Regions from separate parts of the Halopseudomonas pelagia genome, predicted to be linked through region 1. Evidence: predicted binding sites of a transcription regulator. Region 1 holds the regulator's gene; each other region holds the start of a gene.
The links. The regulator FliA, encoded in region 1, starts transcription of late flagellar genes. The targets are predictions, from matches to a motif close to CTAAAGTTTNNNNNNNNNNNGCCGNTAA.
Positions count from the first base shown of each region.

Region 1 (7,674 bases):
GAAAAGCTTCAGCGCTCACTGGCCGATGCGGTGCAACGTCAGGAAGTGCAGGGCAAGCCAGCGATACTGCTGGTCGCGGGTCCGGTTCGCGGGATGATGGCCAAGTTTGTCCGCTATGCGGCGCCAGGTGCCCACGTGTTGTCCTACCAGGAAATACCGGACAGCAAGCAGGTCACCATTGTCGCGACAGTTGGCCAAAGCTGAAAGGCTCAGAGTGAAAGGGCCCAAAGCTGAAAGCCTCAGAATTGGACACGCAGCGCTAAAGCCGCCGAGTCAGTTAAACGAATGTAGAGGGTGAGTCAGCCATGAAAGTAAAACGTTTCTTTGCCGCAGACATGCGCCAGGCGATGAAGCTGGTACGCGACGAGCTCGGTGCCGATGCCTCCATCATCGCCAATCGCCGCGTCGTTGGTGGTGTGGAACTGACTGCCGCAGTGGATTACGAAGCGCCACGGCTGACTCCCCCCACGCCCGGCTTGAGCCAGGAATTGAAAAAAACCCAAGAGCGTATCGTCACCGCTCGGGCTCAGCTTGAAGCGGGGGAGCGCGCCAGCTCAGGCCCCAGCGTCAACCGCCAGTTGTTTGGCGAAACCTTGCGTCAGGCGGCGCAGGGCGGATCGCCGGAAGCGCAGGATTTTCTTGATCGCCTCAATAACGAGATGGCGCAACCGGCCGCGGCCAGGATCAAACCGGAACCAGCGCCGCGGGTTGCTGAACCGGAAGCTGAGTCCGGTTCGGGCTTGAGCGCGATGCGCGCGGAAATCGCCGGGCTGCGCGAGATGCTCGAAGCGCAGCTGGGCAATATGGCCTGGGGTCAGATCAATCAACAGCAGCCGCGTCAAGCCAGCCTATGGCGCCGCCTGACCCAACTGGGTCTGCCCGCCGAGCTGAGCCAGAAGCTGTTGCGTCTGGTCGCCGATGAGCCCAACACCCGCCAGGCCTGGCGTATGTTGCTGGCTCACCTGTCGCACAGCATTCCGGTTATCCGTGATGAATTGATTGAAGAGGGCGGTGTGATTGCGCTGGTCGGTCCGACCGGCTCTGGCAAAACCACCACGCTGGGCAAACTGGCTGCGCGGTATGTGCTCAAGCACGGCAGCCAGCACGTGGCCCTGGTGACCATGGATACCTACCGCATCGGCGCCCATGAGCAGTTGCGCACCCTGGGCCGTATTCTGAACGTGCCAGTGCGGGTAGTAGACGAGCAGAATGGTTTGGCCGACGTGCTCAAGGAATTTTCCGGCAAACGCCTGGTGTTGCTGGATACCGCAGGCCTGCAAGCGCAGGATCCGCATCTTCAGGGTCAACTGAGCCAATTGGCCGCCTTGGGTACCAATGTCAGCAAGTTGCTGGTGTTGGCTGCCACCAGTCAATATCAGGTGCTCAAGGCCGCGTATCACACCTATAAGGTGTGTGGCCTGGATGGTTGTGTGATCACCAAGGTGGACGAGTCGGCTACTCTTGGTGAAGTATTGGGTCTGGCTATGCAGCAGGGTTTACCGGTAGCCTATCTGGCAGATGGCCAGCGCATTCCGGATGATATAAGCCGTGCAGTTGGCCACCAACTGGTTAGCCGGGCGGTAAGCCTGGCCGGCAACGAAAGCCCGCCCGATCAGGCGATGGCTGATGTGTTTGCCGGTATACTGCACAATCAGCGTGCTGGTTAACAGACGTTCAACAGTTTTATTGATAACAAGGTAAGCCACGCAGATGGGCAGCAAACATCCGGTTCAGGTTATCGCGGTCACCGGCGGCAAAGGTGGTATCGGCAAAACCAACGTGTCGGTCAACCTGGGCATCGCCCTGGCCGACATGGGGCGCCGTGTGGTGCTGCTTGATGCCGACCTTGGCTTGGCCAACGTCGATGTATTGCTGGGTCTCAAGCCTAAAGCCACCTTGGCTGACGTGCTGGAGGGCACCTGCGAATTGCGTGATGTGCTTCTGAATGGCCCGGGCGGCATGCGCATAGTGCCAGCGGCATCCGGCGCCGCGACCATGGTCAACCTCAACCCCCAGCAGCACGCCGGGCTGATTCAGGCCTTCAGCGATATTGGCGACAACATCGACGTGCTGATCGTTGATACCGCCGCCGGCATTGGCGACTCGGTCGTCAGCTTCGTGCGCGCCGCCCAGGAAGTGCTGGTGGTAGTGTGCGATGAACCCACTTCGATTACTGACGCCTACGCGCTGATCAAGCTACTCAACCGCGATCACGGCATGACCCGCTTCCGCGTATTGGCCAATATGGTACATACGCCACAGGAAGGCCGGGCCGTTTTTGCTAAGCTGACCAAAGTGACGGACCGCTTTCTTGATGTTGCTCTGCAGTATGTGGGAGCAGTGCCCTATGATGAGAACGTGCGCAAAGCCGTGCAGAAGCAGCGTGCAATCTATGAAGTATTTCCGCGCAGCAAAGCCTCCATCGCCATTCGAGGCATCGCGCAAAAAGTAGATGCTTGGCCCCTGCCGGCCAACCCACGTGGGCATCTTGAATTTTTCGTCGAGCGCCTGGTGCAGCAGACGGGCTCAGGCCTATGACACAAACGGCTGGTGGATTGAGCATGTATACACGCGCACAGTGTTCCGCTAACAATCAGGATCAGTTGGTTTCCCAATATGCCCCCTTGGTGAAACGCATCGCTTATCACATGCTCGCCCGTCTGCCTTCCAGCGTTCAGGTCGATGATCTTATACAGGCGGGCATGATTGGCTTGCTCGAGGCCTCGCGCAAATTTGAGAGCGGCAAGGGCGCCAGTTTTGAAACCTACGCGGGTATCCGTATTCGTGGCGCCATGCTGGATGAGGTGCGCAAGGGTGACTGGGCGCCACGTTCTGTGCATCGTAATACCCGTATGGTCAGCGATGCGGTGCGTGCAGTAGAGTCGCGCCTGGGTCGTGATGCCAAGGATCATGAGATCGCCGCAGAGCTGGAGATGAGCCTGGAAGAGTATTACGCCATTCTCAATGATACCTCCGGTAGCAAACTGTTCAGTTTCGATGAGCTGCTCGAAAGCGGTACGCGGGCCGATGCGCACAGCGATGAAGAGCCTTTGGGCGGTTTGCAGGATCAACGCTTTCGCGCTGCGCTGGTTGAAGCGATCGAAGGCTTGCCGGAGCGCGAACGGCTGTTATTGTCGCTGTATTACGATGAAGAGCTGAACCTGAAAGAGATCGGTGCGGTGCTCGGCGTCAGCGAGTCGCGCGTCAGCCAACTGCATAGTCAGTGTGCCGCGCGACTGCGCGCCAGGCTCAGTGGATGGCGAAACGATTGATTTTGTTCCCGGTATCCGGACAATGCCCGGCTGGACTGGAAGAATAAGTATTGAATGTCAGTGTAAGCAACACCGGATGGCCACTCCGGTTACACTGGCAGCTATTGAGTTTACAAGGCTTGTTTGGCCAGTAGCTTAACGGAGTGTGACAGTGCACTCTTCCTGGTTTGTACGGAGGTCGACTTGGACAAGAATATGAAAATTCTCATCGTTGATGATTTTTCAACGATGAGGCGCATTATCAAGAATCTGTTGCGCGACCTGGGTTTCACCAATACGGCAGAAGCCGACGATGGAACCTCGGCCTTGCCGATGTTGCAGAGCGGCAGCTTTGACTTCCTGGTGACCGACTGGAACATGCCGGGCATGAGTGGCATTGATCTGCTGCGCGCGGTGCGTGCCGATGACCGGCTGAAAAATCTGCCGGTGCTGATGGTGACGGCTGAAGCCAAGCGCGACCAGATCATTGAAGCGGCGCAGGCCGGCGTCAATGGTTATGTGGTCAAGCCTTTCACTGCTCAAGCGTTGAAAGAAAAGATCGAGAAGATCTTCGAGCGGGTTCAGGCAAAATAATAATTATCCGGGGTACAGGTTATGGCGTTAAGTAAGGATCCCGGCCAGGCAACCGCTCAGGAATTCGAACATTCCCTCAAAGATAATGCGCGGCAGCTGGTCGATTACCTGGAAAAGGGCCAGTACGGCGAAGCCATACTGGTCATACATGCAATCAATCAGGCTCGCGATCGCGGTCTGTATTACGAAGTGGGTCAACTGACCCGGGCGTTGCACAGTTCAATCGTCAACTTCCAGATCGATACCTCCCACGCATTGGCTGACGGTGTTGAAGTCTCCAAGATTTCGGATGCCTCGGACCGCCTTGATTATGTGGTCAAACTGACCGATAAAGCCGCCAATCGCACCATGGATCTGGTCGAAACCAGCGCGCCTATCGTTTCCAGCCTAGGCGCAGAAGCCAGTGCCCTGCGCGCCGACTGGCAGCGTCTGCAACGGCGTGAGATGGAAGCCGGCGAGTTTCGCGAACTGTATAGGCGTATGGGCGAGTTCCTCGCCAAGACCGAAGAATCCAGTGCCCAGGTCAGCGCTAATCTCAACGATATTCTTATTGCCCAGGACTATCAGGATCTCACCGGTCAGGTGATCAAGCGTGTGACCACGCTGGTCCATGACGTGGAAGAAAGCCTGGTCAATCTGGTGCGTATGGCCGGTCAGGTAGATCGGATTGCCGGCATCAACCATGGCCAATCCGAGCAAGAAGCAAAAAAAGTCTCCACCAGGGGTGAAGGTCCGCAGATTCATGCCGATAAAAGAGAAGACGTTGTATCCGGACAGGATGAAGTCGATGATCTTCTCTCCAGTCTGGGCTTCTAACTACAAGCACGCCCGGGAGTGGATGCATGAGTTTTGACGCGGATGAGGAAATTCTTCAGGATTTTCTGGTGGAAGCCGGAGAAATCCTCGAGCTGTTATCTGAACAGCTGGTCGATCTGGAGAACCGTCCTGATGACACCAATCTGCTCAATGCGATTTTCCGCGGCTTTCACACCGTCAAGGGCGGCGCTGGATTTCTGCAGCTTGATGCGCTGGTAGGCTGCTGCCATATCGCCGAGAACGTCTTCGACATTCTGCGCAAGGGTGAGCGCCAGGTTGATTCGGAGCTGATGGATGTGGTGCTCCAGGCGCTCGACAGCGTCAATGAGATGTTCACGCAGGTTCGCGAAGGTGAACAACCGCAACCGGCCGATCCGGCGCTGCTCGAGGCCCTTGCTGCGCTCGCGGTGCCCGCCAGCGCAGATGTGATCTCGGCAACCGCTGACGCTAACAGCGCAGCCGCTCCCGAAGCTCAGGGTGATGTCACCGATGACGAGTTCGAGCAGTTGCTCGATGCCTTGAAAGGCCCCGCCGCCACTGCCGTCGAAGAAGTTGTGCCGGTTATGGCGGCAGCGCCTAGCCATGGCAGCGGTGATGAAATAACCGACGATGAATTTGAAGCCTTGCTGGACCAGTTGCACGGCACCGGCCAGCAGGCGGCAGTGACTCCTGCACCCAAGGCTGAGGCCCCGGCTGCCATCTCTGCCGGCCATGGTGATGAAATCGATGACGACGAGTTCGAGAGGTTGCTCGACGAGTTGCATGGCAAGGGCGCCGCGCCGGGCAAAGTGAGCGAAGCCGTCTCTTCATCCACTTCTTCACCTCCTTCTTCAGCCGATGCTCCAGCGGCGGCTAGTCCGCCCGCACCGCCTCAGGCAGATGCGCCAGAGCATATCACCGACGATGAGTTCGAAGCTTTGCTTGACCAGTTGCATGGTAACGGTCAGGCGCCGGGCAAGTTGGACGACGCGGTAGCAGCGCCGGCGGCCAAAACATCCGCGGCGGTACCGGCTGCGGCAGTCGCCAAGCCGGCAGCCAAGGCGCCCGCATCTTCGCCCCAGCCGGCGAAAGCGCCTGCGCCGGCTGCGGACTTAGCCAAAGACAAACAGGCCGGAGGCGAGAATCCCGCCGTCGAAACGACCGTGCGGGTAGATACCGCGCGCCTCGACGACATCATGAATATGGTCGGCGAGCTGGTGCTGGTGCGCAACCGGCTGGTGCGGTTGGGCCTGAGCAGCGGTGATGAAGAGCTGAACAAGGCCGTGGGCAATCTGGATGTGGTCACCGCCGACCTGCAGTCTTCAGTGATGAAGACGCGCATGCAGCCAATCAAGAAAGTCTTCGGCCGCTTTCCCCGGGTTGTACGCGATCTGGCGCGCAGCCTGAAAAAGGAGATCAATCTTGAACTGGTCGGTGAAGAAACCGATCTGGACAAGAACCTGGTCGAGGCGTTGGCCGATCCGCTGGTGCACTTGGTGCGTAACTCGGTTGACCACGGGATTGAACTGCCCCACGAGCGTGAAGCCGCCGGCAAGCCGCGCACCGGCAAGGTGATCCTTGCTGCGGAGCAGGAGGGCGATCATATTCTGCTGACCATCACCGATGACGGTCGCGGTATGGATGCCGACGTGCTGCGCGCTAAAGCCGTTGAAAAGGGCATGATGGAAAAGGAGGCGGCCGACAGACTTTCAGAGAGCGAATGCTTCGACCTGATTCTGGAGCCGGGCTTCTCCACCAAAACCGAAATTTCCGATGTATCTGGCCGCGGCGTTGGGATGGACGTGGTCAAGACCAAGATTTCCCAGCTCAACGGCACGATCAATATTCAGTCGACCAAGGGCCAGGGCAGTCGTATTGTCATCAAGGTGCCGCTGACCTTGGCGATCATGCCGACGCTGATGGTCATGCTCGCCAATCAGGCCTTTGCCTTGCCGCTGGTCAGCGTCAACGAAATCTACAGCCTCGATCTCTCGCGCACTAACGTGGTGGACGGTCAGGAAGTAATCATCGTGCGCGAAAAAGCCTTGCCGCTGTTTTTCCTCAAGCGCTGGTTGATGCCCGGCGTTGCCGACACCAGTGATCATTCTGCAGCCAGTGTGGTGATCGTCTCGGTTGGCACCCAGCGTGTAGGCTTTGTGGTCGATCAACTGGTGGGTCAAGAGGAGGTGGTGATCAAGCCACTGGGCCGGATGTTGCAGGGCACAGCGGGCATGTCCGGCGCTACCATTACCGGCGACGGTCGCATTGCACTGATCCTCGATATACCCAGCCTGCTCAAGCGCTACGCCCGCAGGGGGTAATAGCGCTCACCGAGCGCTGGGCAAAGAACGGCAGGCATGGATGGATATCAGGATGGGCCGCCACAGGGCGGGTGATCCGGCAGGTTTCAGGAGAGTGTATGGCGGTCAAGGTGCTGGTGGTCGATGATTCGGGTTTCTTTCGCCGCCGGGTAACGGAAATTCTTGCGGGCGATCCGCAGATCCAGGTAGTCGGAGTGGCCTCCAATGGTCGCGAAGCCGTGGACCAGACCTTGGCCCTGCGCCCGGACGTGGTCACCATGGACTACGAAATGCCGGTCATGGACGGCATCACGGCGGTGCGTGAGATCATGCAGCGCTGCCCGACGGCGGTACTGATGTTCTCCTCGCTCACCTATGAGGGCGCGCGGGTCAGCTTGGATGCGCTGGATGCCGGCGCAGCAGATTATCTGCCGAAGAACTTCGAAGATATTTCACGTAACCCGGATAAAGTGCGGCAACTGCTTTGCGAGCGAGTGCACGCCCTGGCGCGCACTAACCGACGCTCGCTGGGACTGGCCAGTGCGCCGCCTGCGCCGAGTGCTGCGCCCGCAAGTTCGGCCGCTACCCGGCCGGCGTTGCGGCCCAGCGAGCCTGCTGCTCCCAAGCCGGCCGCCTCACGTGGCAACAGCCCGGCGCCGCGTAAAAAACATTATCAACTGGTCGCCATCGGTACATCCACGGGCGGGCCGGTCGCGTTGCAGCGCGTGCTGACG
Region 1 covers NZ_CP033116.1:3,485,162-3,492,835, reverse strand. Annotated here, with positions in the region: gene flhA (flagellar biosynthesis protein FlhA) at 1-204, shown strand, start outside; gene flhF (flagellar biosynthesis protein FlhF) at 306-1,667, shown strand; gene fleN (flagellar synthesis regulator FleN) at 1,711-2,538, shown strand; gene EAO82_RS16065 (RNA polymerase sigma factor FliA) at 2,535-3,272, shown strand; gene EAO82_RS16060 (chemotaxis response regulator CheY) at 3,468-3,845, shown strand; gene EAO82_RS16055 (protein phosphatase CheZ) at 3,867-4,661, shown strand; gene EAO82_RS16050 (chemotaxis protein CheA) at 4,688-6,961, shown strand; gene EAO82_RS16045 (chemotaxis response regulator protein-glutamate methylesterase) at 7,060-7,674, shown strand, end outside.

Region 2 (7,674 bases), 1.4 Mb from region 1:
TCTACCAACTCAGCGGCCGTGAAGATCAGGTTGAAGCTGCCTTGCGTGAGGCGCTGGAACGCGACGCGGCCTTCTTCCCCGCGGTGATCATGCAGGCCCAGTGGCAGGAGCAATACTTCCGCCTGCCGCAGGTCGGCCTGGCCATCCTGCAAAAGGCGCTCAAAGCTCATCCGCGGGAAGCCAGCCTGCAGCACGCGCTGGGTCTGGCGCTGGTGCGCCAGGGCAAGCTGGCAGACGCCCTGCCCGCCTTCGCTCAAGCCCATGAACGGGCACCCGACAACTCCGACTACGCTTACGTGCTGGCGATCGCCCTGCACGACAGCGGCGAGCCCGAGCAGGCTCGTGAACTGCTCAGACAGCAATTGGCCGCCGATCCTGCCAACCGCCAACTCCGCCTGGCTTTGGTAAGTTATCTAAGTGGCCAGGACTCACAAGAGGCGAGGATGTTGATGGAGCAACTGCGTGAGCAGAACCCCGATGATCCGGCGGTAGCGGGTAGGTAAAGCGCGCCAGGGTAGCAGCCTGGCCGAGCCGCTTCACTGCAGAATAGCCACAGCAGTGTGCAAACATTGACTTCCAGAGATAAGGTTAGGCTTTGCCACCACCTGCCAAGCGGGAGCCGCAATGCTAGATCCCAAGCACGTCATCAACACCGCTGACCAACTTGCTGCTCTCTACGGCGATGTCGCCGTAGTGTCGCAAAAGAAGGAAATCGACTTCATCCACCCCCTGTATCAAGCGCTGATTCAGGCCTCACCCTTTGTCGTGTTGGCCACCAGCGGCGATGGCGGGCTGGACGCATCACCGCGCGGTGACGCACCTGGGTTTGTGCAGGTGCAGGACGAGAAAACCTTGCTGCTGCCTGAGCGCCGGGGCAATAAGCGTGTAGACAGTTTGCGCAATCTGCTTACCGACCCCAGGGTCGCGCTGTTTTTTTTGATACCTGGCGTGGGCGAGACGCTGCGGGTGAGCGGCCGGGCCACCATCACAGTTGAACCTGAATTGATGGAGCGCTTTGCGGTGAAGGGTAAACCGCCGAAATGCGTGCTGGTGATCGAGGTCGAGAAGGTATTCTTCCAATGCGCCAGGGCGATCAAGCGATCCCGGTTATGGGATGAACAGGCGAATCAACCCGCTGCCACCCTGCCCAGCGCCGGAACCATCCTGGCGGCGCTGTCGAGTGGGTCAGTAGACGCCAAGCGATACGATGATGAACTGCCTGACCGCCAGCAAGATACCCTGTATTAGTTCTCTGGCTCATTAAACACTTGAGCACCTCGCTCACTGGCTGAAGAAAGTGCTGCGGCGTTTATTACCTGAACTATTCGTCTGTCGCCCATTCTATCTGTAGCAGACAACATGATTTGAGGGGCGGCGAAAGCCCCGCGCTAATGGCGAGCTCCGCATGTTGCCTGCAAAAGAGAGGCCTCTTGAAAGAAGCCCTGGTTGCAACCGTGATTAAAGCACCTGATGAGGACAACATAATGAATGCGATCGAACTGCTCAAAGACGACCACAAGAAAGTCCTGAAGCTGCTGGAAGAGATTACCGGCACCACCGAACGCGCGGTAAAAACCCGCACCGACCTGCTCGCCCAGATTCAGACGGAGTTGTCTGTGCACACCACGCTGGAGGAAGAGGACTTCTACCCGGCTTACAAAAAGGCTGGAGGCAAGGAACAAGCCAAGATGTATCACGAAGCCGTCGAGGAACACCGCGCCGTAGAGAAATTAGTGCTGCCTGATTTGCTTGCGACGGACCCAGGCTCTCTCCAGTTTTCAGGGCGGATCAAAGTGCTCAAGGAGCTGCTGGAGCACCATATCGAGGAAGAGGAAGAAGAAATGTTCAAGGAAGCGAACAAATTGCTCAGCAAGGATCAGTTGAACGAGCTGGGCGAGCAAATGGCGGCCAAGCAAAAGAAGCTGAAAGCGGCACTGAAGTAAGCTGCCAGTCAGCCGCCCGGAAACGAAGAGACTTGCCAGTGTCTTCACCCGCGAGAGGGGTCAGAACAATCGGTCCTTCTCGCACATCACTTTCAGTGGGCGGCTTCAAGGCCGGGCAGTGGCGGCTTCAAGCTTCGGATTCGACCATGACAGGCTGAGCCGACAAAGGTAATCCGAATATCTTGTCAAAGGCCAGGCTGAACACAAAGGTATAGAATACAAAAAATATAAGCAGCCCCATGTCCAGCACAAAGGCATGCCACAGCGATATTTCCAGCCACCAGGCCATGACTGGTACCAGAATCGCCAGCAGACCGAATTCAAAACCCAGTGCATGCATGATGCGCCTTTTGATACTGCGGCCACGCTCCGGCTGCCGCGTCTCCCAGCTCTCGAACAGGCTATTCCAGACCAGGTTCCAACTCACGGCAATCGCAGAAGTCATGCCCGATGCAACACCGGCATCCAGCACCGCATGCCCCATCATCAGCAGTATCAGCGTAATAACGGCCGTGGCGATTACTTCATATAGCGTCACATACACCAGCTTGCGTTTGATCCCCTGCATGACAACAGCCCCTGCTAATCTATTTCTCAGTTTTATTGAGTAAAGGCCTGGAATATAAGTGCTTACTTCTGATAGAAAAAGAAACCTCCTATCAATAAATCTGACAAGCCATGGCATTCACCAGCGAAACCGTGAAAGTTTTTCTCGAAGTACTGGATTGCGGCTCCTTCTCTGCCGCAGCGCGCAAGCTCAAGCGCGTTCCTTCGGCCATCAGCATGAGCATTTCACAGCTCGAGGCCGAGCTGGATCTACAGCTGTTTGATCGATCAGCACGTGAAGCTCTGCCGACAACCGCAGCGCTCGCCCTTGAGCCCAAGGCCAGGCAGGTACAGCGCCAGTTGCTGGAACTGCAGACGCAAGCACTGCAAATCCATCAGGGGCTGGAAAAGCGGCTGACATTGGCCGTTGCACCCGAATTGCTCTCTGCGGCATGGAACGGTCCCCTGGCGGCGCTGGCCCGTGAATTCCCCACACTGGAACTGGAAATCCGCTCCGAACCACAAGCAGATGCGCTAAGGCTGCTGCACGAAGGCTCGGTACAGATCGCTTTGGTATTTGAACGCCCGGCCATTGACGAGCGCGAGCGCTTCGAGGAGTTCGGCAGCGAGCTGTTGGTCGCCGTGGTGGGCCCCGATTATCCTGCAATGCTCGCAGGCAGTGCACCGATTCGGGAAGAACAACTGATGGACATGCGGCAGATTGTGGTAGCCAGCGGCGACGTGACAGAATCCGATCCGCGCATGGTGCGTTCAAGACAGATCTGGCTAACCGACAGTCATCTGGCCACCCTTAGCCTGGTACAGGCTGGCCTCGGCTGGGCCTGGCTTCCGCGAACTTTGATCCAGCCTTTGTTGGCAGCGGGCAGCCTGCTGGAGATCCGCTTCGAGAACATGACCAACGAGCTGTGGCTATGGGTGGATATGGTCTGGGTCAAGGACCGACCATTGGGTTTGGGCGCGCAGCGCTATATCGAACTGATGCGCGAAACCTTGTGACAATATGGCGCTCTTGTATGCCACTTTTTTCACCCCAGGTTACATAAATATCTCATATGCATATCGCCCGCCACTTGCCATTAGCTCAATAAACAATATTCAAAACAATAAAAAAGGTCTGGGCTATATCAAGATAACGATATAACCACAGACCTTCTTTCTTCCGCTTGCCTGTAATATCAGATAACGATTTTAAGCAAACGCCAATCTACCTACATCGGACAGAATGTCGAGGCAAAATTACTCTACGTCACGATTGGACTCGGGAGCATCTTCCGGATTGGTGCCGCCGGGAACATGGGCAGGTGCATTGGGTGCTTCGGAGCCTGCGCTTGTAGTTCCGGTACCATCGCTACCAGGCGCGCCGGGGTTGCCAGTGGCGTTGTCACCGTGACCGGCCTTGTGATCTTTCTTGTCCATCTCCTGATGAGTGCCATCCGCATCATGCTTGTCATGATCAGCTGCAACAGCCAGGGGCGCAGCAGCTCCGAGCGCCAGAGTAAATGCGGAAGCGAAGAGAACGTTGGATAGTTTGAGATTTTTCATGAGTCACCTTTTATCTTTAAGAAGCGTACTCAATAGAAAGTATGCTAAATAAAAAGTTCACCCTGTTTTAATCAGACCATGCCACGACAAGCTGGCATTTGAAATGCGCAGTTTTACTCGGCTGTAGAGCATGGCGAATACTGATTATCTGTTTTATTAACTTTTTGAAACAACTACACCCCTTTGTGAGCTCGAAATGATTAAAAACTTGCATTTGAGCGGGTAAAGAACGTCTCGGTATGGCCGATAACAGCTCACCCTCCTCTACGGACATCGCCATGTTTAACCACCATTTGAAAGCCAGGCTCAAGGAACAGGATCAGGAGCTGCATGTTTTGCGTCAGTTGGCAGCCATGCTGGCGTCTGATGAGATGTATATCGAGTTGGACAAGGATTTCAAAATAGCGGTGGTTAATCAGAAATTTGCCCAGGCGCTGGACTACACTCCAGCGCAGTTGCAAGGCCGCCCAATGGCGGAGGTAGTGCCAAGTTACGTGAGCAAACTGCCCTGCTTTCATAACTTCAGGGCCGCCGTCGGCAAATTTCAGCCGATTTCAGATGATTACCGGTACTTGCGCAGCAACGGCAGCCTGGTTTGGCTGCGCGTCAACTGGTACCCGTTGAAGGATGACCGGGGCGAGTTACTGAGTATCAAGGGGGTTGCCCGCGACGTGACCCATAGCATCCAGGCTGCGAAGGAAAACCAGGAGTTTATTGATGCACTGATGCGCTCTACCGCCGTGATCCAGTTCAGCCTGGACGGCAAGGTAATCAGCGCCAACAAGCAATTCCTGCAAGCCATGGGCTATTCGAAGGAGCAGATCGTCGGCAAGCACCATAGTCTTTTCTGTACTCCCGAAACGACTGCTTCGCCAGAATACAAAAGCTTCTGGCAAACGCTCAATCGGGGCGAATACGTCAGCAACCGCTTCCAGCGGATCGACAGCATGGGCCGCGATGTCTGGCTGGAGGCCAGCTATAACCCGGTGTATGACACCGAAGGCACGCTGTACAAGGTGGTCAAGTTCGCTAGCGTGGTCAGTGATCAGGTAGAGCGGGAGGCCGAGGTCAGGGAAGCCGCTGGCGTCGCCTACGACATCTCGCTGCAGACGGACGTGAGCGCGGAACGGGGCGCATCCGTGGTCCAGGATACCGTCGAAACCATGGAGCATGTAGCGCGTGAAGTGGAATCTGCCACTCAGGGTATCGAAGCGCTAGGCAAACAATCCCTGTTGATCAGTTCAATCGTTCAGACCATTAGTGGCATTGCAGCCCAGACCAACCTGCTGGCTCTGAACGCGGCCATTGAGGCTGCGCGGGCGGGCGAACAAGGCCGAGGATTCGCGGTGGTGGCGGATGAAGTACGGCAGTTGGCAGGTCGCACCAGCAAGGCTACCGAAGAGATCATCCAGGTGGTGGAGAAGAACCAGTCGCTGGCCGAAGATGCCGTACATGGCATGGCCCGTAGCCGTGAGCAAGCAGCTCAGGGCCTGGCGCTGGCGGGTCAGGCGGGGACGGTGATCGTTGAAATTCAGAAGGGCGCCAAACAGGTGGTCAATGCGGTTGGTCGCTTTGCCAAGGAACTGAAGTAGCTTTCCCGGGGGCGCTGGTGTTGCGGCGCCCCCCTCCGTATAGTCATACATCATCTTTATCTATACAGCATCTGACTAAGCCAACTCCCCGCCGCGGCAAGTCGGGTTTTCACATTGCCGCCCGATTATTCTGAAATCAGGCCCAGCAGAGCAACAAAACCCATGAGATTGCATGAGTTCATCTCCGCAAATATTGAGGCCATTCTCAAGGAATGGCAGGACTTTGCGCGCGCCAATCAGCCGCCCGGCGGAAATATGAATGAAGTTGAGCTCCGCGATCATGCGAAGGAGCTTCTGACCAACATCGTCCGCGATATGACCAGCGCCCAGACTGAACCGGAACGCGAGGCGAAATCGCAAGGAAATGCCCCGACCTCTGGTGCGGACACCCCGGCCGAAGAACATGCGGATGAACGCCTGGGCGCAGGCTTCTCTATCCGCCTTTTGGTTGCAGAATATCGGGCTTTACGCGCCAGTGTTCTGCGCCTGTGGTTTGACGGGGCAGCACCCCCGCATAAGAAAGATGCGGATGAGGTGGAAGACCTGATCCGTTTTAATGAAGCCATAGATAAAGCTCTGGCTGAATCGGTTGCTCGCTACTCCGAAGCGGTGACTGAAAACTCGGATATTTTTATCGGCATGCTCGGCCACGATCTTCGCTCGCCTCTGCAGGTATTGAGCTTTGGTGCGGCAAAACTGAAAAACATGGAGGATGCCGGCAACAGTCTAAACCAGCTGGGTTCAACCATGATTGCCAGCGTGCAGCGGATGAAGGAAATGCTGGATAACCTGATGGATTTCACCGAAACCCGTATTGGTGAAGGCCTTAGCATTCGCCGCAGCCGGACCGACCTGGCCGCGATTATCCATCAGCTGATAGAAGAATTTCGCTCAGCGCATAGTGAAAACACTTTCAAGCAAGTAATAACCGGCGACTGCAGCGGTAACTGGGACGCCATCCGCATCGGGCAGATCTGTCAGAACCTCATCAGTAACGCTTTGCAGCATGGTGCTCCGATGGGCGAGGTCGTTGTCAGTTGTGAAGGCCTTGATGACAAGGTAATCCTGACGGTGAAGAGCGATGGGGAGCCCATACTGGAGTCGCTACAGCAGAACATTTTCCATCTGGCTCACCGCAAACATTATGCAAAAGAAAACCTGAACAAGAACCTGGGTCTGGGACTGTATATTGTCAAAGAACTTGTCACGGCCCATAACGGCAAAGTGAGCGTGGAGTCCACGCAGAGCAAGGGAACGACTTTCAAGGTAGAGCTACCTAAAACTGCGTCATAATCCAACAGACACAAGGCTGCCAATGATCCCCGCCGCTCTTCCCGCCCAGCCCCGGAGATCCAGGCGCCTGCTCATGGCCTGCGCCGCTACGTTACTTGCATTGGTTATCGCTTATCTGGCCACTTCGCCGTGGCTGGACCGCGTCTATTTTTCATACAAGACCGAGGCCAACGCAGAGAGATGGACTTCACAGTCCATTCTTCTGCAGGAGCTGAAAGCCACAGTGCAAGCGCTACCCGTTGCGGGCGTTGAACAAAGCCTTTCGGGGTTGACCTGGGATACGGACCGCGATCATCTCTGGGCAGTCAGCAATCGACCAACCGAACTGATCGCCCTGGATAAGCAAGGCAACACCCTGTTTAAAACAAAACTGGACGGGTTTGCTGACACCGAGGCAGTGGCTTATCTGGGTGACGGCATGCTGGCGATTGCCGAAGAACGTTTGCAAAATATCGTCATTGTTGATGTCCCCCTGCAGACTTCGACGATTTATCGTGAGGGTCTGCCTTTTATCACGCTGAACCTGGCCGACAAAATCGAAAACAAAAACGTCGAGGGCCTGGGTTACGACATCGCTGGCGATCGTTTGTTTGTCACCAAGGAACGTGACCCGATGAGCCTGATCGAGATCGGCGGCTTTCGCAAGACACTTGAGGGCGGCATGGCCCTATCCATCCGCGACCACAAGACGCTAATCAACGACAAGGTATTCACTACCGACCTGGCCTCCGTCACCT
Region 2 covers NZ_CP033116.1:2,063,145-2,070,818, reverse strand. Annotated here, with positions in the region: gene EAO82_RS09795 (tetratricopeptide repeat protein) at 1-503, shown strand, start outside; gene EAO82_RS09790 (pyridoxamine 5'-phosphate oxidase family protein) at 625-1,248, shown strand; gene EAO82_RS09785 (hemerythrin domain-containing protein) at 1,485-1,943, shown strand; gene EAO82_RS09780 (PACE efflux transporter) at 2,071-2,511, opposite strand; gene EAO82_RS09775 (LysR family transcriptional regulator) at 2,622-3,506, shown strand; gene EAO82_RS09770 (hypothetical protein) at 3,747-4,052, opposite strand; gene EAO82_RS09765 (methyl-accepting chemotaxis protein) at 4,331-5,644, shown strand; gene EAO82_RS09760 (sensor histidine kinase) at 5,807-6,937, shown strand; gene EAO82_RS09755 (SdiA-regulated domain-containing protein) at 7,011-7,674, shown strand, end outside.
Region 2: the regulator FliA is predicted to act here: its motif matches at 4,275-4,302, upstream of EAO82_RS09765 (methyl-accepting chemotaxis protein).

Region 3 (7,674 bases), 1.4 Mb from region 1:
CCAAACAGGTATATTCGTAGCCACTGATTTTTCGACTACGGAGGCACCATGACATTGCCCGCTACCAACGACATCATTCTGGCTGAACGCTGCGGCCCCACACTGGTGTTGACACTGAACCGGCCAGACAAGCGCAACGCGCTTGAAACGACGATGTACATATTGCTGGAAAAGCATATCGACGACGCGCTGGCAGATCCGCAAATCGCCAATCTGGTGCTGCGCGGCGCCGGTGACTTCTTCTGTTCGGGTGGTGATCTACGCTCGCTGGAAACCCGTGCTGCCCTGCCCGTCGAGGAACGTGCGGCGCTGATCCAGCGCCTGCATGATCTGGTGCTGAAATTGAAGTTCTGCCCGAAGCCGGTGATTGCTGCCATTGAGGGTGGCGCCGCTGGGGCCGGAGCATCGCTGGCATTTGCTGCTGACCTGATCGTGGCGGCCAGCGGCAGCTATATATCCATGGCTTACGTCAAAGCCGGGCTGGTGCCAGATGGCGGCGGCTCGGCTTTTCTTGCCCAGTCCTTACCCCATCAGTTAGCCGCAGAGATTGCCTTGTTTGGCGGACGCTTGCCGATAGAACGGTTTCAGCAGGCGGGTGTAGTTAACCGCGTGGTCGAGCCGGGAACGGCTTTGCAGGTCGCGCTGGAGCTAGGCCAGCAATTGGCCGAGGGTGCGCGGGCATCGCAGAGCGCGATCCTGCAATTGCTCGGCCCCGATCAGGACGCATTCAGAAAGCAACTTGACCATGAAAAACAGCTGATGGCGGTCGCTTTGGGTGGTGCAGAGGCAGCAGAAGGTATTGCCGCCTTCAAGGAAAAACGTGCACCACGCTTTCCCCAACCGGGCAGAGGCTGAAACGCAGTTGCTCACCGGTCTGCAGAAATGCGGATGGGGCTGACCCCAACCGCATTTGCACAAATCTTCCAGACACCCCCGCCCCACGCGTTATGATGCGGTAGACCCACTTCTACCGGCTTGATGCCCATGAGCACACGTAACTGGATTGATCTCAAACAGGATGCCGACACCGGCATTGAGACCATTCGTGCGCATTTTGAGGGGCATGCCTACGACCCGCACTGGCACGACAGCTATCTGGTCGGTTTTACCGAGCAAGGAGTACAACGCTTTCATTGCGGGCGACAGCTTTATGACAGCGTGCCGGGCAAGGTCATTTTGCTTGAGCCAGGCGAGATTCACGATGGCGAAGCACCCACTACAGATGGCTTCACCTACTCCATGCTGTATCTGGATCCGCGCTGGCTGGAACAGGAGCTGCGTAGCCTGTTTGGCGATGCGCCTGAAGACTGCGTGCCGGCCATGAGCATGACCGTGGCACAGTCGCCAAAACTGATTTTTGCTATCGCCAGTACTTTTCAGACCCTGCATCAGCAGGAGCTACGCATTGTGCGCCAGACGGCGCTGGACTACCTGCTGACACAGCTGACCAGCCAAATGCACTGGCGTCGACGGACCGAAACCGACCCACGCATGCCGCAGGTGGCCCGGCAGGCACGGGACTACCTGCACTCTCATCTGCAGGACGATGTCAGCCTGACCGATCTGGCCAGCCTCACAGGCGTCGACCGCTTCCGCTTGAATCGTGCCTTCAAGGCTGCCTTCGGCCTGGCGCCACACGCTTACCTGGTGCAACTGCGACTGGCCCAGGCGCGTCGCAAGTTGGCCGCGGGCGAGTCGCCGGCACTGGTCGCCGCAGGCCTGGGGTTCGCCGACCAGAGCCACTTGGGGCGTTGGTTCAAACGCGCTTACGGCTTGACTCCAGCAGCATATCAACAGCGCTGCACGCACCTTCCAGACGGCCGTTGAACAGGCGCGGAGAATAACTCCCGACAACTAATCTCGGGAGATTCATCGTGACTCATCTGCTGCCTTTTCTGCTTTTTGCCTTTGTGGCTTCCATCACGCCTGGCCCGACCAACCTTCTGGCGATGAGCAACAGCGCGCGCTTCGGCCTGCGCGCAACCTTACCCATCATCGCCGGGGGTTGTCTGGCATCGGCCGGGCTGGTCCTGGCGGTGGGTATTGGTCTGGGCCAGACGTTATTGGAAGTGCCGGTAGCGGCCCAGCTACTTGGCTGGGCAGGCGCGCTCTGGCTGACCTATCTGGGTTGGCAAATCGCTCATGCGCCAGCAGAAGTCGAAACTGATACGCATACAGCACAGCCCTTGAGTGGCTGGGTGGCGGCGCTGATGCAACTGATCAATCCCAAGCCCTGGACAGTCGCGCTGGCGGTGGTCAGCGTCTTTATGGCCAGCGCCAACGCGCCCGCCTGGTTGCTGGCGCTGTTGTTTCTGTTGATGGCCATTCCCTGCATGCTGCTCTGGGCCTGGCTGGGCATGCAAGCGCAGGCGCGCCTGAATTCACCCAGCCAATTGCGCCGGTTCAATCAGTTGATGGGGCTGTTGCTCGCCCTGTCAGGCTGGCTTGGTTTGCTGGGGTAGCTGAAAAAACCGTCCGGAAGGAGTTTCTTTCGTGGTTTTCTTCTTCAGTAACCTTCGACGCTGCCGATAGACAAGCAACGGCATGTGTATGACTGCCGACCTCTCGGAGAGAAGCACGTGCGCATGTCCCTTAAATCGAAAGTCGTCCTGCTGGCTCTCGTGCCGGTCATTCTTTTTGCCCTGGTACTGAGCGGCGCCGCCGCGAAGATCCTGAATAATCTGGCCGAGCATGAGCTGGAAACCACCCGCGAGCGGCTGATGGAAGAAAGCCGCACTGAGCTGCGCAACTACATCCAGATCGCCATTGGTTCGGTTCAGACACTTTACGAAAACGCCAGTGACGGCGATATGAGCAGCCGCGCGCAAGCCATTGCCGTGCTATCGAAGATAAAGTTCGGCGAAGACGGCTACTTTTTCGGCCATGATTCCGACGTGGTCAGACTCTTCCGCGGTGACAGTCCGGTAGACGTCGGCAACAGCCTGGTTAACCGCCAGGATTCGAACGGCGTTTATATCAACCGTGAATTGGTTCGCGTAGCAAAAGATAACAGCTACTACGTCAATTACTCCTCGCCGTTACCCGGCAATGAAGCAGTCACGGTGCCGAAGTTGGCTTACAGCTATTACCTGCCCAAATGGGATATGGCTATAGGCACAGCCATCAACCTGGATGGTATAGACGCACAACTCGCCGAAGTGGAAGCAGCCATCAGCGAACGCGTGAACACCATTATTACCAGCATCCTGGTGATCGCGACCGTGCTGTTGATTGTCTTTGGCATCGCAGGGGTCATCCTGGCCAACACCCTGCTGCGCCCACTGCAACAGATCAAGAGCAATCTGGACGACATTGCTGAGGGTGAAGGCGATCTGACCCGCCGGCTACCCGTGACCAGTAATGACGAAATTGGTGAGCTGGCGACCTCGTTCAACCGCTTTGTAGACAAGGTACACGGGCTGGTACGGCAGACAGTGGAGATGACCGGCCAGCTAACGGTGCTGGTTGCAGACGTATCGTCCCAGGCCCAGCGTTCCGACGCTGCCATGGGTAAACAGCGCAGCGAGACCGAGCAGGTCGCCGCGGCCATCAACGAGATGTCCTCTGCGGCGCAGGAAGTGGCCCGAAGCGCCCAGGGCGCAGCAGAAGCGGCGCAACAAACTGATCGAGAAGGCCAGGATGCCAAAGCCATCGTTGATGGCAGTATCGCCAAGATTCATACCCTGGTGCAGGACATCCGCAGCAGCGGCAGCACGCTGGATACTCTGCAAAAGGATGTGCAGTCGATCGTCAGCGTGCTGGGCGTGATTCGCTCGATAGCCGAACAAACCAACCTGCTGGCGCTGAACGCAGCCATCGAAGCCGCCCGTGCCGGTGAAGCAGGCCGAGGTTTTGCGGTAGTGGCTGATGAAGTCCGTGCGTTGGCCAGCCGTACCCAGCAGAGCACCCAGGAGATTCAGGGCATGACCGAGCGCCTGCAACAGGGCACGGAGGCTGCGGTCGTCTCAATGCGCCGCTCCAGCGATGCCGGTGAAGTCACCAGCGAGCACGCCAATAAAGCGGGCATGTCACTGGATGCCATCGCACGACTGATCGGCACCATCAACTCCATGAACGCGCAGATCGCCAGCGCCGCGGAGGAGCAAACGGCCGTAGCGGAAGAGATCAATCGCAGCGTGCATCAGATCGCCACAGCAGTAGAAAGCGTGGCAGATGAAACCGCCAATGGCGCCAAGACCGCTCGCGATCTGTCGTCACTCGGCGATCGTTTGGGCTCATTGGTGGGTCAGTTCCGCATTTGATACCTGCGAGGCTCAGGCAAGGTCGCCTGTACCTCCGCTGACCTAACGCTTGTACTGGGTCGGACAATAACCGCGAATAACCCCAGGATACCGATGGGTGGCGATTAGTGGGCGACGAGTTCTTCGGCCAAAGCTTGGGAAAACCGCTGGGCAGCTGGCCAGCGCATGTGAATGGCGTCGACGAAAGCTTCTTCCCCCGGCCTCCACTCTGCATCGGCGTCCCAATAATGAGTTCCGGTGCTCTGAAGTGATTTGATTATTTCGTGGTTGAAATTAGCCAGAAGCGTTCCACCAGGGTCTATTTGCGCCTTCCATTGCGGATGCAGCGGTGTAGAAACGACCATGAACTTGCGGCCGTCTTCCTTGAGTCGGGTAGCCAGAGAGTTCAATGCCTCGAAGCAGGTTGAGTCAAGCGGGTCTGGCTGACCGTAGAACAAGCCCCTGCTCTGGTCAGTCAGTAAGGGGCCATCCCCGTATTGGGTAAACTTCAACAAGTGCATTCCGTTTTCGTTTGTACGGTGGTCCTGAACCGTACGCGAATTGCGCATAAGCGATACCGGAGCGAAATAGCGCATGTAATAAGGGAAAGCCGGAGCATCTTCATACACGTAGTCGTCGACATCTTTGCGGTCAAAAACCGCATCTTGCACTTTGCTGCAGCGGGCGAAGTCAATCACGTCGACTATCATCACCACTTCCTTGATGGTCGGCTCACGCTCAAGCAGCCAATCCGCCACGTGCTGCGTCTGGTTAGCCTGGAGCCCGCAGAAAGCGCCGTTTAGCGGCCGAGTACCGGGGACATGAGAAACCAGCGTTTCCCCGTCCACATGTCTCCACGCGACCGAAGATCCGACCACCAGCAGGTTAGGGCTTGCATACGGATTGTCGCGCATGAAACTGAGTTTTTCATCCAAACACAGACTGTTGGAAAAGGCCGGCGGCGGCAGATTGTCCGTCACCTGCAGTCCGAAAAGGAACAGGCAGAACGCGATCAGGCATGCAAGGACGCCGCCGAACAACGAGAGCAGATAGCTTGCCGGAAAGCTGCAAGCCTCGGCGGTAGCGCCAGACGACGAATCGCCTGCGCCCTTATCGTTCAATGCTGTGTCTTTGGTGCCATTGGACATAAAGTTACCCGTTAAGCTTTTTGCTGATTAACTGCGCGAAATGACCGACATCGTGCAGCGAATCCAACTCTGCCGTGAGGAACTTGACGCCGAACCGCTGTTCGGCAGCCACAATCAAACTCACATGCGCCAAACTGTCCCAACCGTCTATGTCTTCGGCCGTGGTATCGGCCGTGAGGTCGATGCCATCATCATCGAACATGTCGCGAAAAATGGGTTCTAGAGCGCTAAGCACTTCTTGTTCATTCATGGGTTTTCGACCTTTATAAAGTGTGTGCCATTGGGTGCGGCACCTAGGTTGTAGCGCCAAAACACTGAATTTGATTCCGCCCCCTTTGGGGCCGACCGATTTACAAAGCCGAGCCGAGCATAGTGTTCGGCGACCATGCTGTTGCGTGCTGTTGGCCGATACTCCCCCACCAGTGCCGACCATCCAGCCTCGGCGGCCCGGGCCACCACGACCTCAAGCACGGCTTGTTCCACTTGGCGCCCAAGCACCCGGCAGCTCATCAGCCAGCTATCAATCAGCAATTCATCCGGTTCGACGCTTGCGTCTGGTCGCGCCAGGACCACACTGATCAGTCCGTTATCGCCAAACTTGTCGCGCAGGCGCACAGCCAGCACCAGCGCGCTTGGGTCTTCAGCCAAACGCGCCACTTCGGCTTCGCTATAACGCTTGGTAGTCAGGTTGAACTGATTGGTCTTGTTGATGAGCTGAGTCGTTCGCGGCAGTTCCGCCGGCCCGACCAACGTCGCGGTCAAGGTCATGTCCAGGCCCCGCAGATAGCCTTCAATGTCCGCGGTCTGGCTCAGCGAGGCCTTGCGCTCGGCATTCGAGGCATAGCTGCGACTGCGCGCCGCATCATCGGACGTAAAGGAGATGGTTTCGAAGTACCCGGCAGCAGCCAGACACGCGGGATAATCCGAGACGTCCTCCGGCAGCTCCGGCACCTCTACTTCGGGCAATTCCCGCCGCACAATGTCGCGCTCGGCTGGGTTGTCATCCACAAAAACCAGACTGTCCAAGCCGATATCCAACATCAAGGCGATGCGCCGCAGGTTACTGGCTTTGTCTTCCCAGTTAGCAACGAACGCCGCTATGTCGGCACGCTTGAGCAGCATATCAGGATGCTTGAAGGCGGCATCAGCGACCGCCATGTCGTTCTTGCTGCATACAGCGAGAATAATCCCGCGCTTGGCCAGCAGAGTCACGTACTGCTGGAAGGCCAGAAAAGCCTCGCCAGAGGGCGTGCCCGGGCCCAGATAAATGCCCTCCACTCCATCGTCACCGATCACGCCGCCCCAGAGCGTATTGTCCAGATCCAGTACCAGGCACTTGCGTGACAGCCCAGCGGCGGCCGCAGCAACGCGTGCCAGCTGGTCACCATACAGGGGCGCAAGATGGGGGCTGACCAGCTGCTTGGCCTGGTGCCAGCGCACCGGGTCACCTACGCCTTTGCCGTAGCAGCCCTGTGCGGCCTGCCAGGCCAGGTCGAGCAACAACACGCCATCTTGCCGCGCCGCCTCGCGAATGGCCGTATTCAACCGCTCGATCACTGCATAAGGAGCGGCAGGAACCAAGGCCTCGAAGGATCCAAAAACAGGCGAATCCAGCGGCACCAGAGTTTGCTGAACCACCTGTGCGGCATAGCGCTTTTTTGCTGCGAACCATAACTTACGCAACTCTGCGACCTTGTCCTGAACCGCAGCAGCCACATCTTCCTCCGCGCTTTCCAGCGGCAGTTGCAGTGGCGCATCCCGCGCGTCCAGGGCCAGCACGACCAGTTGCGGCGCAAAGGCAGCCATCTCAGGATCCTCCATCAAGAGCGCCTGACGATACATACCATAGGACGCAACGTGCACCGATATCGCCAGCCGGCGATGCAGACCGGCGACACGCAAGGCGGGCAACAGATGGTCCACGGTATGCGAAGACAGAATCGCCACTCGCAACGGGGTCAGCCCGGCAGTTTTACAAGCATCCTTGGCGACCAGATCGGCAATCAGTTTGCCTGCCGTACGGTCCAGGCGATTGGTCAGGGTAAAATCCCGGCGGTATCCGGCGAGATTCGCCAATGCATTCAAGCATTTCGCCGGGTCAGTTTCTTGCCTTGCTTCGCCGATGGCCTTGCCAAGATCGGCATGTATGGGTAGCCAGAAAAGCTGCTCCATTGGGCTGCTCCTTTTTGACGCTCTAGAACTGGAAATACAGAAATTCAGTCGGCGCAGCGGAAAAAGCCATCGCCAGCGCGAAAAAACCTGCCACACCGACGCCTACGCCCATC
Region 3 covers NZ_CP033116.1:2,082,704-2,090,377, reverse strand. Annotated here, with positions in the region: gene EAO82_RS09865 (enoyl-CoA hydratase-related protein) at 49-855, shown strand; gene EAO82_RS09860 (AraC family transcriptional regulator) at 985-1,827, shown strand; gene EAO82_RS09855 (LysE family translocator) at 1,875-2,462, shown strand; gene EAO82_RS09850 (methyl-accepting chemotaxis protein) at 2,580-4,262, shown strand; gene EAO82_RS09845 (hypothetical protein) at 4,367-5,389, opposite strand; gene EAO82_RS09840 (acyl carrier protein) at 5,394-5,639, opposite strand; gene EAO82_RS09835 (HAD-IIIC family phosphatase) at 5,636-7,561, opposite strand; gene EAO82_RS09830 (MBOAT family O-acyltransferase) at 7,584-7,674, opposite strand, start outside.
Region 3: the regulator FliA is predicted to act here: its motif matches at 2,505-2,532, upstream of EAO82_RS09850 (methyl-accepting chemotaxis protein).

Region 4 (7,674 bases), 1.0 Mb from region 1:
AGCAGAAACTGGTGGAGCAGGGCTACAACGCCTATACGGTAACGGCACAGGCGGATGGCAAGGAGATTACCCGGGTTTACGTAGGGCCGCTTCTGGATCGCGAAAGCGCCAACCGCGTGCGCGACGAGCTGAGTCGTCGGCATGAGACCAAGGGTTTCGTAACGGCGTTTGATGCGGCTTCCGGTAAGCGATAGCGGTTCCGGTCAAAGGGCGGCTCTGGTAGAATATTGGCCTTTCCGCCAACGGGTGTTTCGTCGTGACACTAGCCTGGATTGATTGGGCCATCATCGCCATTATTGCCGTCTCGACTGTGATCAGTTTAGCCCGGGGTTTCGTCAAGGAAGCGCTATCGCTGGTGACCTGGGTGGTCGCTGGTCTGGTAGCCTGGATGTTTGGCGGTGCGCTGGCCGAGTATCTGATTCCGTATATCGCGACACCTTCGCTTCGGGTGATTGCCGCCTGCGCTATATTATTTGTTCTGACATTGATTCTAGGCGGGCTGGTCAATTATCTGATCGGCCAGTTGGTGATGGTCACTGGCCTGAGTGGTACAGACCGTTTTCTGGGTATGATATTTGGTGCCGCCCGCGGTGCATTGTTGGTTACCGTTGGTGTAGGGCTTTTGAGCCTGGCGCCGGTCGATGCTGACGAATGGTGGCGGCAGTCCGAGCTGATTCCGCATTTTCTCCTGGTTGCTGACTGGTCCAAGAGCATGATTCTCGGGTTTGTTGGGCGCTGATCCTTGCACCTGGCAGTGGCAGGTGTGGTGTATCCATAGACGAAAAGGTGTTTAGGCATGTGTGGCATTGTTGGCATAGTGGGCAAAGCGAACGTCAATCAGGCGCTCTATGATGCCCTGACAGTCCTGCAGCATCGCGGCCAGGACGCCGCCGGCATCGTAACCTGCGACCGTGGGCGGCTCTACCTGCGCAAGGATAACGGCCTGGTACGAGATGTGTTTCATCAGCGGCATATGCAGCGTTTGGTAGGCAACATGGGCATAGGCCATGTGCGCTACCCAACAGCTGGGTCGTCCAGTTCGGCCGAAGCGCAACCGTTCTACGTCAACTCTCCCTACGGCATCACCCTGGCGCATAACGGCAATCTGACCAACGTCGAACAGCTGTCTCGCGAGATCTACGAGTCCGACCTGCGCCACATCAATACCAACTCCGACTCGGAAGTATTGCTCAACGTCTTCGCTCACGAACTGGCCCGTTGCGGCAAACTGCAGCCCAGCCAGGAAGATATCTTTGATGCCGTGCGCGCTGTGCACAAGCGATGTGTCGGCGGCTACGCGGCGATTGCGATGGTCACCGGCTACGGCATCGTCGGCTTCCGCGACCCCAATGCGATTCGCCCCATCGTTTTTGGCCAGCGCGAAACCGAGAATGGCGTCGAGTACATGATCGCCTCGGAAAGCGTCTCGCTGGATGTGCTGGGCTTCGATCTGATCCGCGATCTGGAGCCGGGCGAGGCTGTTTACATCACTGACAAGGGCGAATTACATACCCGTCAGTGCGCGGAAGATCCACATTACTCGCCCTGCATTTTCGAACATGTGTATCTGGCGCGCCCGGATTCGATGATCGACAACGTGCTGGTCTATAAGGCGCGGTTGCGCATGGGTGAGAAACTCGCGGAAAAAATTCTGCGCGACAACCCGGATCACGGCATCGACGTGGTGATCCCGATTCCGGACACCAGCCGTACCTCGGCGGTGGAGCTGGCGAACCATTTGGGCGTCAAGTTCCGTGAAGGCTTCGTCAAGAACCGCTATATCGGGCGTACTTTCATTATGCCCGGCCAGGCCGCGCGGAAAAAATCTGTACGGCAGAAACTCAACGCAATTGAGCTGGAGTTTCGTGGCAAGAATGTTCTACTGGTGGACGACTCCATCGTTCGCGGCACTACCTGCAAGCAGATCATTCAGATGGCCCGGGAAGCGGGTGCCAAACAGGTTTATTTCTGCTCTGCGGCACCGGCAGTGCGCTACCCGAACGTGTATGGCATCGATATGCCCAGCGTTCATGAGCTGATCGCGCACAATCGTACCACTGAAGAAGTGGCTGAATTGATCGGCGCGGACTGGTTGATTTACCAGGATCTGCATGACCTGGTGGACGCGGTCAGTGAGGGTAATCCCAAGCTGAAGCGCTTTGATTGTTCGGTTTTCGACGGTGATTACATTACTGGCGATGTGAACGAGGCTTACCTGGGCAAGATCGAGCGCGCGCGCAATGATGCTGCCATGGCCACAGGTGATCAAGGCAACGCGGTGATTGAGCTGCACAATAATTAAGCAGGAACAACAGCCGTTGGCGGGCTGGCGTAACGCCAACTCGTTAGCGCAGCAAAGAGATTCGAGCCATGACTACAGAATGGGATGCGGGTCGCCTGGATAGCGATCTGAGCGAAGTGGGTTTCGATACCCTGGCCGTGCGCGCGGGCCAGCGCCGCGGGCCCGAAGCCGAGCACGGCGAAGCCTTGTTTCTGACTTCCAGCTATGTGTTTCGCAGCGCCGCTGATGCAGCTGCCTGCTTTGCTGGCGAAGCCAAGGGCAATGTCTACTCGCGGTACATGAATCCCACTGTGCGCACGTTCGAAGAGCGCATGGCTGCACTGGAAGGCGCCGAGCAGGCTGTCGCTACGTCTTCAGGCATGGCTGCGATTCTGGCCATGGTCATGAGCCTGTGCTCTGGCGGCGATCATATTCTGGTCTCGCGCAGTGTATTCGGCGCCACGGTCAGTCTGTTCGACAAATACTTCAAGCGCTTCGGGGTCGAGTTCGATTATGTCGAGCTAGCGGACTTGAATGCCTGGAAATCGGCGTGCAAGCCCAATACCAAACTGTTCTTTGTCGAATCGCCCTCCAACCCGCTCGCCGAGCTGGTGGACATTCGCGGCCTGTCGGAAGTGGCTCATGCGCAGGGAGTCCTGTTGGCGGTGGATAATTGCTTCTGTACGCCAGCACTGCAAAAGCCTCTGGAACTGGGCGCCGACATCATCATTCATTCGGCTACCAAGTATATCGACGGTCAAGGCCGTTGCCTGGGGGGCGTAGTCGCGGGCCGCCGCGAGCACATGCAGGAAGTCGTGGGCTTTTTGCGCACTGCTGGACCGACCCTCAGCCCGTTCAATGCCTGGGTGTTTCTCAAAGGTTTGGAGACCTTGCGCCTGCGCATGCAGGCACATTGCGCCAGCGCGCAGACACTGGCCGAATGGCTGGAACAGCAGGAGGGGGTCGAGCACGTGTATTACGCTGGGCTACCCAGTCACCCGCAGCATGAGTTGGCCAAGCGTCAACAAAAGGCCTTCGGTGCTGTGCTCAGCTTTGAGGTGGCCGGAGGGCGTGAGGCGGCCTGGCGTTTCATTGATGCGACCCGGCTGTTGTCCATCACCGCTAACCTGGGTGACAGCAAGAGCACCATTACCCATCCTGCGACCACTACTCATGGCCGTCTGACGCCGGAAACCCGAGCTACAGCGGGGATTCGCGACAATCTGATCCGCATTGCGGTGGGTCTGGAAGAAGTAGAGGATCTGCAAGCCGATCTGATGCGCGGGCTGGCGGCGCTACGCGCCTGATAGTGAGACGCGTCTCACAACAAGGGTAAAAAGCTTTTTATTTTCAGATACAGCTGTTTTAAGTTGATTCGGCCGCAGGGAAGCGGGCCAGATCCGCTGCAGTCACCCCTGCAGTGCGGCGATCTTTCATAAAAAAGGAGCTTTACCATGAAGCATTTTATTCTTGCTGTTTGTCTTTCTTTTGCCTCGGTCTTTGCCCTGCCTGCTCTGGCAGAATCCACTCCAGCCCCTGTGGTCAGCGTCAACATCAATTCTGCCAGTGCCGATGAGATTGCCGAAGTGCTCCAGGGCGTAGGTCAGGCCAAGGCTCAGGCGATTGTCGACTACCGCGAATCCAATGGCGCCTTTGCCGCGATTGAAGACCTGGGGGAGGTCAAGGGTATTGGCGAGGCTACCCTGGCCAAGAATCAGGAGCGGATCACCCTGAAGTAACCGCGGTGTACCTGGTATCGGCGCAGCGTTGTCGATATCAGGTTTTGAGTTTGCTCACCGACCCGCTCAGGGTGTGCGCCAGACTGGCCAGTTGCTCGCTGGTGGCAGCGCTGAGTGAGGTTTGCCTCACGGTAGTTTCTGTCACATCCCTTATCTGCACCACACTCTCGGTAATGGCTTCTGCCGCTTGGCTCTGCTGCTCTACGGCAGAGGCGATTTCGCTATTTCCATCGCGAATCTGGCTGACGGCGGCTGCAATAATCCCCAGTGCCTCTCCCGCCTGCTGGCTTTGCTCGACTGATTCATGCGTCAGCGCTGCACTCGCTTGCATATCGCTCACCGCCGCGCTGGTGCCGCTTTGCAGCGCCTCTATCATGCGCTGAATTTCCTCGGTAGAGATCTGGACCCGTTGCGCCAGAGCTCGTACTTCGTCTGCGACCACCGCAAATCCGCGGCCTGACTCACCGGCGCGCGCGGCTTCAATGGCAGCATTAAGGGCAAGCAGGTTGGTTTGCTCGGCGATATTACGAATCACGCTGACCACGCCACTGATTTCCCGGCTATGTCCTTGCAGGGTTTCCATATGCCGGGTGCAACGTTCGATGCTGGTCGCCAGGCCGGCGATCGTCTGACTAACCAGGTTCACCCGATCATGGCCTTCGCGTGCCAGCAAATCCGCTTGCCTGGATTGATCGCGAGTCGTCGACGAATTGCGCGCGATGTCCTGTACGGTCGCACTCATCTCGTTGGCAGCAGCGGCGACCATGTCAGTCTGGCTCTGTTGGCTGGTCATGCCCGCGCGCATCTGGGCCATGACTTGAACCAGATTGGCTGTGCCTGCATCCAGTTGTTCCGCAGCCTGCCTGACCGAGCGGACAATGTCGTGCTGCGATGCTTGCATGGCATTGAAAGCTCGCGCTATGGAGCCGATCTCGTCACGTGAGTCAGCCTGCGCGCGCAGGGTCAGATCACCGCTTTGCTGGACCTTGAGCATCACGTCACGCAGCGCGATGATGTGCCCGGTAATAAACGAGATCAGCAGTTGTGAGACAACCAGCAGCAACAGCATCAGCAGAGTCACGGTGACAGCGTAAAAAAGCGCCCGTTCGATCAGCAACTGCATATAGGGGATACGCTCAACACCCAGCAGGTAGGGTTGCCCTGCCTGTTGGCCGGCCCAGAGCCCATAGAACTCGCGGGCATCCGCTGGGTCTAATTCCTCAGCAGATTTCCACAGAGGGGTGGCCGTGTTGCCTGAGGTCAATCGGTTGTGTCGGGGTTCTGGTGGAATTTCTTTCAGCCCAGGTAGTGCGGGGATGGAGCTATTGTTGGAGGCCAGCACGGCACCGGCGAGTTGCTTTCGCTGATCCTGCAGGCTGTGCTGCTCGATCCAGAGAGCGGCCAGAACCAGCATCAGGGTGGTGACGAATGCTACCGAATTGACGGCCCAGAATTTGTATTTTAACGGTAGATGCTGAAGAACCACGTCATTGCTCCTTTGAGGCCGTGCAATCGCCGCCGCGAAGACACTGGGCAGCCAGTATAAATATGCTTTAGCAGTATCGGTTGACAAGGATCAAACTTGAATGAGTTTTGTCACACAACAGTCCGCGGGACGGGCCGCGTTTCACTGTTTGATTCAGGTATACTCATTCGCTGAAAACGGATGAAGGTTGCATATGACGAGCGCGCTGGTTGAACCCTTGATGATTGATCGTAATGCCGATCTGGCGCATTGGTGTGAGCGTTGGCTCATGCTGCCCTATGTCGCCGTTGACACTGAATTCGAGCGCACGGAGACATTCTTTCCGATCGCAGGCCTGATTCAGATCGGCGACGGAGAAGCGGCTTACCTGATTGACCCATTGGCAATTACCGACTGGTCGCCGCTGGTGGCGCTACTGCAAAGCCCAGACGTGATCAAGGTGCTGCATGCTTGCAGCGAAGATCTGGAAGTGTTCATGAAGCTCTGCGGCGTGGCGCCGATGCCACTGTTCGACACGCAGATGGCCGCTGCCTATCTGGGCATGGACTTTTCCATGGGCTACTCGCGCCTGGTAAAGGCGCTGTTGGATATTGACCTGTCCAATGCCGAAACCCGTTCCAATTGGTTGCAACGGCCCCTGAGCCCCAATCAGATCACCTATGCCGCCGCTGATGCCTTGCACCTTGCAGAGCTTTATCAGGTGCTGGGTCCGCGTATCGAAGCTGCAGGTTTGACCGATTGGTTGCTGGAAGACAGCGCAGAGCTGGTCAATGCCGCCGCACGGATTCAGGAGCCAGAAACGGCTTATCTGAACGTCAAACAGGCCTGGCGGCTGAAGCCCTCCGAACTGGCGGTTCTCAAGGTCTTGGCCAGTTGGCGTGAACGTGAGTCGCGTCAGCGTGATCAGGCGCGCAATCGCCTGCTGCGCGAAAAAACATTATGCCCGTTGGCCCAGCGTCAGCCGGATAGTCTGCAGGCGCTGTCACGTATCGAAGATATGCATCCACGCAGTGTCAGGCAGGACGGTCAAGCGATCCTCGATCTTATACGGGCAGGGCAAGAGGTGCCTGAACATGACTGGCCTCAGCGCCTGCCGGAACCCTTGCCGGCGGAGGCAAACAAGCTGCTCAAGGTTTTGAAGAAAGTCGGCCAGCAGCACGCGTCAACCCTCGGCATGGCTGAGGAGCTGATGCTGCGCAAGAAGCATCTGGAGGCCCTGGTCCGCAGCGGTTATCCAGGCGGGCCCTATCAACTGCCTGATGAGTTGAATGGCTGGCGGCGCGTCCTTATGGGTGAACAGCTGTTAGCGGTTGCCAATGCCAGAGATCAAGCCGAATGAAAGTCATGTGTTCCATCTACCGCAGTAAGCGCAAGGATGGCATGTACCTGTACGTGCCACGTAAAAAGGACATGAGTGAATTGCCCGAGGCGCTGATGCAGTTTTTCGGCAAGCCGGAACTGTCCATGGATCTGGTGCTTACGCCCGAGCGCAAGCTGGCACGTGAAGATATTGATATCGTGTTGCGCAATCTCGAAGAGCAGGGGTACCACCTGCAAATGCCGCCCCAGGAGGATGAATACCTGGTGCATTTGCCAGACGAACTGCTCTATCGCAACGACCCGATCTGAATCAGCTCGGCGACCTTGAACGTCGCTGCGGCGGCGCTTTTCTCAACGGATCCAGTAGGTAGGAAAGCCCGTTATGATCGATTTCCTGCATAAGCGCGAGTAAGCGACCTATCTCCCCGCGCGGAAATCCCTCACGGGCAAACCAGTTAAGGTAATGTCCGGGCAAGTCGGCGATGACTCGGCCCTGGTATTTGCCATAGGGCATTTGACGCTCGAGCAACAGCGGTAGATCTTCTGGGTTCATCGCAGGTTCCGGGTGTCCAGGGTCGTTGCATGCTATCGTCGCGTTCAGCAACTGACCGCGTTGCTATACACACAACAGGATAAGTCATGATTGTTAAAGCACTTCGTAATGGATTGGGAAATATTATCATTTTTGTCGATTTTCTGACTCGTCCGGCCAAGATGAAGCGTTCGGCCGAGGACCAGGCGGAAGTAGAGCGGGCAGCGGCTGCCTTGAGTCTGTACCAATTTCGTGCCTGTCCTTTTTGTATCAAGACTCGGCGTACGCTGCACAAACTCAACCTGCCGGTAACGCT
Region 4 covers NZ_CP033116.1:2,447,364-2,455,037, forward strand. Annotated here, with positions in the region: gene EAO82_RS11525 (SPOR domain-containing protein) at 1-194, shown strand, start outside; gene EAO82_RS11530 (CvpA family protein) at 257-739, shown strand; gene purF (amidophosphoribosyltransferase) at 797-2,302, shown strand; gene EAO82_RS11540 (O-succinylhomoserine sulfhydrylase) at 2,371-3,588, shown strand; gene EAO82_RS11545 (ComEA family DNA-binding protein) at 3,736-4,020, shown strand; gene EAO82_RS11550 (methyl-accepting chemotaxis protein) at 4,058-5,506, opposite strand; gene rnd (ribonuclease D) at 5,700-6,845, shown strand; gene EAO82_RS11560 (YcgL domain-containing protein) at 6,842-7,135, shown strand; gene EAO82_RS11565 (DUF3820 family protein) at 7,137-7,379, opposite strand; gene EAO82_RS11570 (glutathione S-transferase N-terminal domain-containing protein) at 7,466-7,674, shown strand, end outside.
Region 4: the regulator FliA is predicted to act here: its motif matches at 5,580-5,607, upstream of EAO82_RS11550 (methyl-accepting chemotaxis protein).